3 regions of the Curtobacterium sp. Csp1 genome follow, and region 2 is predicted to be linked to each of the others. Evidence: riboswitches for the same ligand, from Rfam matches in the RefSeq annotation. Region 2 holds a riboswitch; each other region holds the start of a gene.
What was found. A riboswitch is a leader RNA that binds a small molecule or an ion and turns the genes downstream of it on or off. The one in region 2 is predicted to bind thiamine pyrophosphate.

Region 1: linked by a shared signal. The riboswitch ahead of thiM (hydroxyethylthiazole kinase) and the one ahead of HUN58_RS18285 (ECF transporter S component) in region 2 are both predicted to bind thiamine pyrophosphate.
Region 3: linked by a shared signal. The riboswitch ahead of HUN58_RS07020 (ECF transporter S component) and the one ahead of HUN58_RS18285 (ECF transporter S component) in region 2 are both predicted to bind thiamine pyrophosphate.

Annotation. Positions count from the first base shown of each region.
Region 1 covers NZ_CP054594.1:3,185,797-3,189,064, reverse strand. The annotation lists gene HUN58_RS15370 (aminoglycoside phosphotransferase family protein) at 22-771, opposite strand; gene HUN58_RS15365 (NUDIX domain-containing protein) at 920-1,810, opposite strand; TPP riboswitch at 1,869-1,965, shown strand; gene thiM (hydroxyethylthiazole kinase) at 1,954-2,817, shown strand; gene thiE (thiamine phosphate synthase) at 2,814-3,268, shown strand, end outside.
Region 2 covers NZ_CP054594.1:3,802,981-3,806,248, forward strand. The annotation lists gene HUN58_RS18280 (ATP-binding cassette domain-containing protein) at 1-704, opposite strand, end outside; gene HUN58_RS18285 (ECF transporter S component) at 616-1,287, opposite strand; TPP riboswitch at 1,282-1,393, opposite strand; gene HUN58_RS18290 (hypothetical protein) at 1,358-1,750, opposite strand; partial or broken gene glgX (glycogen debranching protein GlgX) at 1,880-3,268, shown strand, end outside.
Region 3 covers NZ_CP054594.1:1,444,913-1,448,180, forward strand. The annotation lists gene HUN58_RS07015 (ATP-binding cassette domain-containing protein) at 1-923, opposite strand, end outside; gene HUN58_RS07020 (ECF transporter S component) at 920-1,561, opposite strand; TPP riboswitch at 1,556-1,667, opposite strand; gene HUN58_RS07025 (hypothetical protein) at 1,748-2,071, opposite strand; gene glgX (glycogen debranching protein GlgX) at 2,201-3,268, shown strand, end outside.

The sequences.
Region 1 (3,268 bases), 620 kb from region 2:
TGCCTGGGCGCGGTCCGTCCGTCAGAGCGCGGTGACCGCCTGGTGGATCGCGTCCGCGTTCGCCTCGATGTACGCCACGTCGGCCCGGTAGAGCTCGGCGTGGCCGTGTTCCAGGTCGCTGATGAACTTCGGGTTGCCGGCGGCGGCCTCGGTCTCCATGGTCGTCACGAGGGCGACGAGCGAGGCGGTCATCGTCTCGACGAGCACCCCGCGGGACCGGTCGTCGAGCTCGTAGGCGCGGCAGAACTCCGCGGCCCGCTCGAGTCGCTCGTCCAGGGTCGGCGCCGTGCTGCCCTCGACCTGCCCGGTGGTGAACGGGGCGAACCGGTACACCGCGCTCGCGACGTCCCACACCCGCGGACCGGGGTGCGCGGTGTCGAAGTCGATGAGCCCGACCGCCGCGATGCCGTCGTAGACGCAGTTGTACGGCGCGAAGTCGCCGTGCACGATCGTCTCGACCGGCAGGCGTTCGGCCTGCGACCACACGTCCGTCGCGCTGCGCGGGTACGTGGCCGCGGCGTCGTGGTACTGCCGGAGCAGGCGCGCGGAGGTGACGAGGGCCGCCTCGCCCGCGATCTCGGCGCTCCACGGGTAGTTGCCCGCGACGCCGGGCACGAAGGTGACCGTCTCGAGCGCGTCGCCGAGGGCGATGGGCTCGGGCGCCGCGACGAAGCCCTGCTCGTGCAGGTGCGTGAGCAGCTGGTGCACCGTCGGCGTCCAGGGCCCGGCTGGGCGGTGGACGCGGTCGTCGGCTCTCGTGACACGCTCCATCGTGACCTCCTGTCGGCACGTCCCCGTCGACGTGGGCGCCAGCGTATCGGCACGGAGCCCCCTCCGTCACGGTTCGGTCACGATGCGCGTCGCAGGGCGACCCCGGAACCGGAGCCCGGCGACACCGGAACCGGAGCCCGGCGGTCGCTCAGCCCTGCTCGCGGAACCAGCCGGGACCGCGGGCCTCGGCCCCGAGCGCCCCGACGCGTTCACGCAGCTCACGGTCCGCCGTGACGACCACGACGGGCGCGTCGCCGGCATCGACCGCGGCCGCCGTCGCCGCGACCACGGCGTCGTCCCCGGACCCCTCCGCGCGCACCACGTTCACGTCCGTACCGACGTCGTCCGCACCGCGCGCGGCACCCTCGAGCACCACGGTCCAGCGCGGCCACCACCGGTCGAAGCCGAGCCCGAGGGCGTCGGCGGGCAGCCCGGCCGCGGCGAGCGCCGACACGGACGCCAGCAGTCGCGACGCGGCACCGGCGCGGTCCTTCCACCAGCCGTCGGGCACGCTGCCGACGACGTTCGCGGCGTCGACGACGACGTGCGGGGTGGTCGTGATGGCGTCGCGGAGCGCCGGCCACGAGGCGCCGAAGCCCGGGTGCAGCGGCAGGTCGAGGACCTGGTCGAGCGGGATCCAGGACAGCGCGAGGCTCTCGCGGTCCGCGATCACCGGGTCGAACGGCCGGGAGGCGCGGCCCACCACGGTCGTGTAGGTCCAGAACCCGAGGTCGAGGACGGCCGTGTGGCGCAGGTCGACACCGTCCTCGGGTACCCCGGCCTCTTCCGCGGACTCGCGGAGCGCGCCGGTGACGGCGTCCTCGCCCTGGTGCCGGGCGCCGCCGGGGATGCCCCAGGTGCCGCCGTGGTGGCTCCACTCGACGCGGTGCTGCAGGAGCACGCGGCCGTGGCCGTCGTCGACGAGCAGACCGGCGGCGCCGAAGCGGCCCCACGCCTGAGTCCCGTCGGGTCCGACCGCCCACGCGTCGCCGGGGTCACGCGGACCGGGCGGGGGTCCGGGAGGCGTCGGATCTGGCACCCGTCAACCCTGGCACACGGGCCCCCTCGATGACTGCGGACGGCTCGTGTACCGTGTGCCCCGAGACACGGGGTGCCGCCACCGGGCGGCTGAGATCACACCCGTCGAACCTGCTCGAGCTCGTACTCGCGAAGGGATCGTCCATGGAGAACGCTGCGCCCTCCCCTGCCTGGGCCCACCGCACCGCCGACCTGCTGGAGGCCGTCCGGGCCCGCTCGCCGCTCGTGCAGTGCATCACGAACACCGTCGTGCAGAACGTCACGGCCAACGTCCTGCTGGCCCTCGGTGCCTCGGCCGCGATGGTCGACGTCACGACCGAGGCCGGTCCGTTCGCCCGGGTCGCCGACGCCCTGCTGGTGAACACCGGCACCCCGCACGCCGAGCCGCGTGCCGCGTCCGTCGAAGCCACGACGGCCGCCGTCGAGGCGGGCACCCCGTGGGTCCTCGACCCGGTCGCCGTCGGCTCGCTCCCGGTGCGCACCGCGCTGGCGCGCGAGCTCCTGGCCATGCGCCCCGCGGTCCTGCGCGGCAACGCCTCCGAGGTCCTCGCCGTGCTCGGCGCGAGCGCCGGTGGGCGCGGGGTGGACAGCACGGTCGGCCCCGACGACGCGCGTGCGGCGGCCGTCGGAGCATCGGACGGGAGGATCGTGGGCGCGCTCGCCGTGTCCGGTGCGGTCGACCTCGTGGTCGCGCCCGGCACCGGCGTGGTGCGGGTGGCGAACGGGACGGAGCTCCTGACGCGGATCACGGGCGGTGGGTGCGCGCTCGGTGCGGTCGTCGCGGCCTTCACGGCGGTGGCCCCGGACGACCCCGGGGCCGCGGCCGTCGCGGCGACGGCGGTGCACACGATCGCCGCCGAACTCGCGGCGGCGGACGCCTGCGGTCCGGGGACGTTCCAGCCGCTGTTCCTGGACCGGCTGGCGTCCCTCACCCCGGAGGACGTCGTCCGCACCGCCCGGATCACCGCCGAACCGAGCACGACCGCCCCGCAGGGGGTCGGCGCGTGACCGCGGACGTGGGTGTCTACCTGGTGACCGACCCTGTGCTGTGCGACCGGCACGGCCTCGGCGTGCTCGCGGTCGTCCGTGCGGCCGTGCAGGGCCGCGTGCGGATCGTGCAGGTCCGCGACAAGACGGCGTCGGCCCGGGACCTGCTCGCCCTGACCGCGGCGGTCGCGGACGCGGTGGGCGACCGTGCGACGGTCGTGGTGGACGACCGGCTCGACGTTGCCCTGGCGGCGCGGAACGCCGGGCACGCCGTCGCCGGGGTGCACCTCGGCCAGTCGGACGTCCCGGTGACCGCGGCGCGTGCCCTGCTCGGCGTGGATGCCCACGTCGGGCTGACCGCGAACACGCCGGAGCACCTGGCGGCCGTCGAGCGGCTCCCCCGCGGGACGGTGGACCTGCTCGGGGTCGGGGTCGTGCACCCGACGACGACGAAGCCGGACCATCCGCCGGC
Region 2 (3,268 bases):
GTCGGCGTGCCGTCCGCGACGACCCCGCCGGCGGGAGCGAGCAGCACGAGCCGGTCGACCAGGTCGAGCCAGGTGCCGATCCGGTGCTCGACGACGAGCAGCGTCGCACCGGTCTCGTCGAGGACCGCGCGCACGGCGTCGTGCACCTGACGTACGCCGTCCGGGTCGAGGTTCGCGCACGGCTCGTCGAGCACGAGCGCGCCGGGACGCATCGTGGACCGGTCGAGCGGCAGGTCAAGGCCGACCAGGTCGAGCGCCGACCGGACGCGCCGCCAGGTCTCGTCCCGCGGCACGCCGGTGTTCTCGCAACCGAACGCGACGTCGTCCCCGACGCGCGACATCACGGTGTGCGCCTCGGGGTCCTGCATGACGAGGCCGACCCGCCCGCGGACCGTCCCCGGTGCGGCATCGTCGACGAGCACCGCGCCTTGGACGGCCGCGGCGGTGTCGTCCTCGGGGTCCGGCTCGTCGGGCAGCACCGCGGCGACGGCCCGCAGCAGCGTCGACTTGCCCGCGCCGGACGGTCCGACGACGGCGACCCGCTCCCCCGGGCGCACCGCGAGGTCGACTCCGCGGATCGCCCACTCGTCGCGGGCGGCGTAGCGCCACCCCCAGTCACGGAAGACGATGCCGGCCGGGCCGGTGCTCGCCGGGACCTCGGTCGCGGGCGCTGCGTCCGCGCGACCGGCGGACACGGCCGTCACGCCGCGCTGCGGGTCGTGCGCTTGGCGTGCTCCCGGCCGACCGCGAACTGCGACAGGACTCCGGTCGCGGCGAGCGCCCGGACGATGGCCCAGGACCCGGCACCCGCGATGACGGCGCCGGAGACCACGGCGCACACGACGTAGACGGCCTTGAACCCGACGTCGAGCCCCGGGTGACGACGACCGGCAGCCGGTACACGCGGTACAGGAACAGCGCGAGGACGAGCTCGGCGCCGAGGCCCTGCACGAGGCCGGCCTCGAGCGTCAGCCACCCCCACTGCGTGCCGAGCAGCGCCTCGACCGAGGCGGCGACCATCTCGGCGTACAGGGCGGCTCCGGGCTTCCGCACGACGATCGCGACGATCGGCCCGGCGAGCAGCCAGACGCCGCCGAACAGCGACTGCGATCCCGGCAGGACGAGGGCGGCTCCCGCACTGAGCGGCTCGTAGCCGAACTCCCAGAGCTTGAAGACGACGCCGATCGCGACCGCGAGGACGCTGGCGACGACGATGTCGACCACGCGCCAGCGGAGCGACCGCCGGAGGGTGGTGGACGGGACGGTGGACTGCATGGTTGCAGGCATGGTGCTGACTCCTCCCTGCGCCGGCATGACCCGGATCAGGTTCGACGGTCGGAGCGCCGTTCGCTCCCTCTCAGCCCGGTGGTCCCGGACTCCCGTGTGTGTGGCAGCAGTCTAGACGGGTGACGACCAGATGACGGACGGGAGGACCGTGGCGGCGTCGCCACGATCCTCCCGTCCGTCCTGTGGTCATTTCTTGAGTGCGCGGACCACCTTGGCGAGCGCCTTGCCGGTCACCCAGATGGTCGGGATGCTGACCGCGAGCAGCGAGATGGCCGACGGGGATCGACACGCCGCCGCCACCCCCGCCGCCGTTGTCGTCGCCGTCCCCGCCGCCGCCGAAGCCGAACCAGCCCAGCGACACCGGGATGAGGGTCTGGTCGCCGACCTCGACCGGCTCGCCGTAGTTGGTGGAGACGCCGATCGGGCGCACCTTGTCTGCGATCTGACTCACGATGTTGGCCATGCGCGCGAGGCTACTCGGCCACTCCTCCACAGCGACGCGCGGAGTCACCCTCGTCCACTGCTGGGGCTTGTCTGCGGACGCGGAGGGGCCGCGCCGATACGTTGGCGGCACCCACACCTGGAGGACCGTTTGCACACCTGGCCCGGCAGTCCGTACCCCCTCGGGGCGACCTACGACGGCAGCGGCACGAACTTCGCCCTGTTCAGCGAGGTCGCCGACCGCGTGGAACTGTGCCTCTTCGACGACGCTGGGAACGAGGAGTGCGTCGACCTGGTCGAGGTCGACGCGCACGTCTGGCACGCGTACCTGCCCAACGTGGCACCGGGGCAGGAGTACGGCTTCCGCGTGCACGCCCCGTACGACCCGGCGAGCGGACTGCGCGGCAACCCGAACAAGCTGCTCCTCGACCCCTACGCCAAGGCGACCAGTGGCGACATCGACTGGGACCAGGCGCTGTTCTCGTACACGTTCGGCGACCCGGACTCGACCGACGACCAGGACTCGGCGCCCCACATGATGAAGGGGGTCGTCATCAACCCCTTCTTCGACTGGCAGGGCGACCGGTCGCCGGGCATCCCGTACGGCGAGACCGTCATCTACGAGGCCCACGTCAAGGGCCTCACCGAGACACACCCCGACGTCCCCGAAGAACAACGGGGCACCTACGCCGGCGTCGCGCACCCGGCGGTCATCGAGCACCTGAAGCGTCTGGGCGTCACCACCCTCGAGCTCATGCCGGTGCACCAGTTCGTGAACGACTCCACCCTGCAGGAGAAGGGGCTGTCGAACTACTGGGGCTACAACACCATCGGGTTCTTCGCGCCGCACTCGCACTACTCGTCGTCCGGCGACCGCGGGCAGCAGGTGCAGGAGTTCAAGGCGATGGTGCGCGAGCTGCACCGTGCGGGGATCGAGGTCGTGCTCGACGTCGTCTACAACCACACCGCCGAGGGCAACCACCTCGGGCCGACGCTGTCGTTCCGCGGTATCGACAACGCCGCCTACTACCGCCTGGTCGAGGACGACAAGCGGTACTACATGGACACCACGGGCACCGGCAACTCGCTCAACGTGGGTCACCCGCACTCGCTGCAGCTGATCATGGACTCGCTGCGGTACTGGGTGACGGAGATGCACGTGGACGGGTTCCGCTTCGACCTCGCGGCCGCCCTGGCGCGGGAGTTCTACGAGGTCGACCGGCTCGCAGCCTTCTTCGAACTGGTCCAGCAGGACCCGATCGTGTCGCAGGTCAAGCTCATCGCGGAACCGTGGGACGTCGGTCCCGGCGGCTACCAGGTCGGCACACCGTGCGCGACTTCTGGCGCGGTGAGCCGTCGACCCTCGGCGAGTTCGCGTCCCGCATCTCCGGGTCGGCCGACCTGTACGAGCACGACGGCCGGACCCCCAAGGCGAGCATCAACTTCATCACCGCCCACGACGGCTTCACGCTGTACGACCTCGTCGCCTACAACGAGAAGCACAACGAGGCCAACGGCGAGGACAACAACGACGGCGAGA
Region 3 (3,268 bases), 1.8 Mb from region 2:
CCCCGGCCGCGCGCCGTCGCGAGTCCCCGAGCGTCGAGCAGCGCCCGAGCGTGCGCGCGGTCCTCCCCGGGGACCGCCTGCCGAGCCGAGCCCCGTGCGGGCTCCGACCCGGGCACCCACACGCCCGCCGCCGCGAGCGCCGGACCGTGCGCGGCGAGGACCTCGGTCGGCGTGCCGTCCGCGACGACCCCGCCGGCGGGAGCGAGCAGCACGAGCCGGTCGACCAGGTCGAGCCAGGTGCCGATCCGGTGCTCGACGACGAGCAGCGTCGCACCGGTCTCGTCGAGGACCGCGCGCACGGCGTCGTGCACCTGACGTACGCCGTCCGGGTCGAGGTTCGCGCACGGCTCGTCGAGCACGAGCGCGCCGGGACGCATGGCGAGCACGCCCGCGAGTGCGAGCCGCTGCCGCTGCCCGCCGGACAGCGCGGTCGTGGACCGGTCGAGCGGCAGGTCAAGGCCGACCAGGTCGAGCGCCGACCGGACGCGCCGCCAGGTCTCGTCCCGCGGCACGCCGGTGTTCTCGCAACCGAACGCGACGTCGTCCCCGACGCGCGACATCACGGTGTGCGCCTCGGGGTCCTGCATGACGAGGCCGACCCGCCCGCGGACCGTCCCCGGTGCGGCATCGTCGACGAGCACCGCGCCTTGGACGGCCGCGGCGGTGTCGTCCTCGGGGTCCGGCTCGTCGGGCAGCACCGCGGCGACGGCCCGCAGCAGCGTCGACTTGCCCGCGCCGGACGGTCCGACGACGGCGACCCGCTCCCCCGGGCGCACCGCGAGGTCGACTCCGCGGATCGCCCACTCGTCGCGGGCGGCGTAGCGCCACCCCCAGTCACGGAAGACGATGCCGGCCGGGCCGGTGCTCGCCGGGACCTCGGTCGCGGGCGCTGCGTCCGCGCGACCGGCGGACACGGCCGTCACGCCGCGCTGCGGGTCGTGCGCTTGGCGTGCTCCCGGCCGACCGCGAACTGCGACAGGACTCCGGTCGCGGCGAGCGCCCGGACGATGGCCCAGGACCCGGCACCCGCGATGACGGCGCCGGAGACCACGGCGCACACGACGTAGACGGCCTTGAACCCGACGTCGAGCCCCGGGTACCACAGGACGGTGTCGTTGATGCCGAGCGCGAGCCCGGCGGCCGCCCCCGCGAGGACGACGACCGGCAGCCGGTACACGCGGTACAGGAACAGCGCGAGGACGAGCTCGGCGCCGAGGCCCTGCACGAGGCCGGCCTCGAGCGTCAGCCACCCCCACTGCGTGCCGAGCAGCGCCTCGACCGAGGCGGCGACCATCTCGGCGTACAGGGCGGCTCCGGGCTTCCGCACGACGATCGCGACGATCGGCCCGGCGAGCAGCCAGACGCCGCCGAACAGCGACTGCGATCCCGGCAGGACGAGGGCGGCTCCCGCACTGAGCGGCTCGTAGCCGAACTCCCAGAGCTTGAAGACGACGCCGATCGCGACCGCGAGGACGCTGGCGACGACGATGTCGACCACGCGCCAGCGGAGCGACCGCCGGAGGGTGGTGGACGGGACGGTGGACTGCATGGTTGCAGGCATGGTGCTGACTCCTCCCTGCGCCGGCATGACCCGGATCAGGTTCGACGGTCGGAGCGCCGTTCGCTCCCTCTCAGCCCGGTGGTCCCGGACTCCCGTGTGTGTGGCAGCAGTCTAGACGGGTGACGACCAGATGACGGACGGGAGGACCGTGGCGGCGTCGCCACGATCCTCCCGTCCGTCCTGTGGTCATTTCTTGAGTGCGCGGACCACCTTGGCGAGCGCCTTGCCGGTCACCCAGATGGTCGGGATGCTGACCGCGAGCAGCGAGATGAGGTTCGGCTCGAACTGCAGGTCCTGTCCGGGACGGCGCACGTAGGCGCCGACGGGGATCGACACGCCGCCGCCACCCCCGCCGCCGTTGTCGTCGCCGTCCCCGCCGCCGCCGAAGCCGAACCAGCCCAGCGACACCGGGATGAGGGTCTGGTCGCCGACCTCGACCGGCTCGCCGTAGTTGGTGGAGACGCCGATCGGGCGCACCTTGTCTGCGATCTGACTCACGATGTTGGCCATGCGCGCGAGGCTACTCGGCCACTCCTCCACAGCGACGCGCGGAGTCACCCTCGTCCACTGCTGGGGCTTGTCTGCGGACGCGGAGGGGCCGCGCCGATACGTTGGCGGCACCCACACCTGGAGGACCGTTTGCACACCTGGCCCGGCAGTCCGTACCCCCTCGGGGCGACCTACGACGGCAGCGGCACGAACTTCGCCCTGTTCAGCGAGGTCGCCGACCGCGTGGAACTGTGCCTCTTCGACGACGCTGGGAACGAGGAGTGCGTCGACCTGGTCGAGGTCGACGCGCACGTCTGGCACGCGTACCTGCCCAACGTGGCACCGGGGCAGGAGTACGGCTTCCGCGTGCACGCCCCGTACGACCCGGCGAGCGGACTGCGCGGCAACCCGAACAAGCTGCTCCTCGACCCCTACGCCAAGGCGACCAGTGGCGACATCGACTGGGACCAGGCGCTGTTCTCGTACACGTTCGGCGACCCGGACTCGACCGACGACCAGGACTCGGCGCCCCACATGATGAAGGGGGTCGTCATCAACCCCTTCTTCGACTGGCAGGGCGACCGGTCGCCGGGCATCCCGTACGGCGAGACCGTCATCTACGAGGCCCACGTCAAGGGCCTCACCGAGACACACCCCGACGTCCCCGAAGAACAACGGGGCACCTACGCCGGCGTCGCGCACCCGGCGGTCATCGAGCACCTGAAGCGTCTGGGCGTCACCACCCTCGAGCTCATGCCGGTGCACCAGTTCGTGAACGACTCCACCCTGCAGGAGAAGGGGCTGTCGAACTACTGGGGCTACAACACCATCGGGTTCTTCGCGCCGCACTCGCACTACTCGTCGTCCGGCGACCGCGGGCAGCAGGTGCAGGAGTTCAAGGCGATGGTGCGCGAGCTGCACCGTGCGGGGATCGAGGTCGTGCTCGACGTCGTCTACAACCACACCGCCGAGGGCAACCACCTCGGGCCGACGCTGTCGTTCCGCGGTATCGACAACGCCGCCTACTACCGCCTGGTCGAGGACGACAAGCGGTACTACATGGACACCACGGGCACCGGCAACTCGCTCAACGTGGGTCACCCGCACTCGCTGCAGCTGATCATGGACTCGCTGCGGTACTGGGTGACGGAGATGCACGTGGACGGGTTCCGCTTCGACCTCGCGGCCGCCCTGGCGCGGGAGTTCTACGAGGTCGAC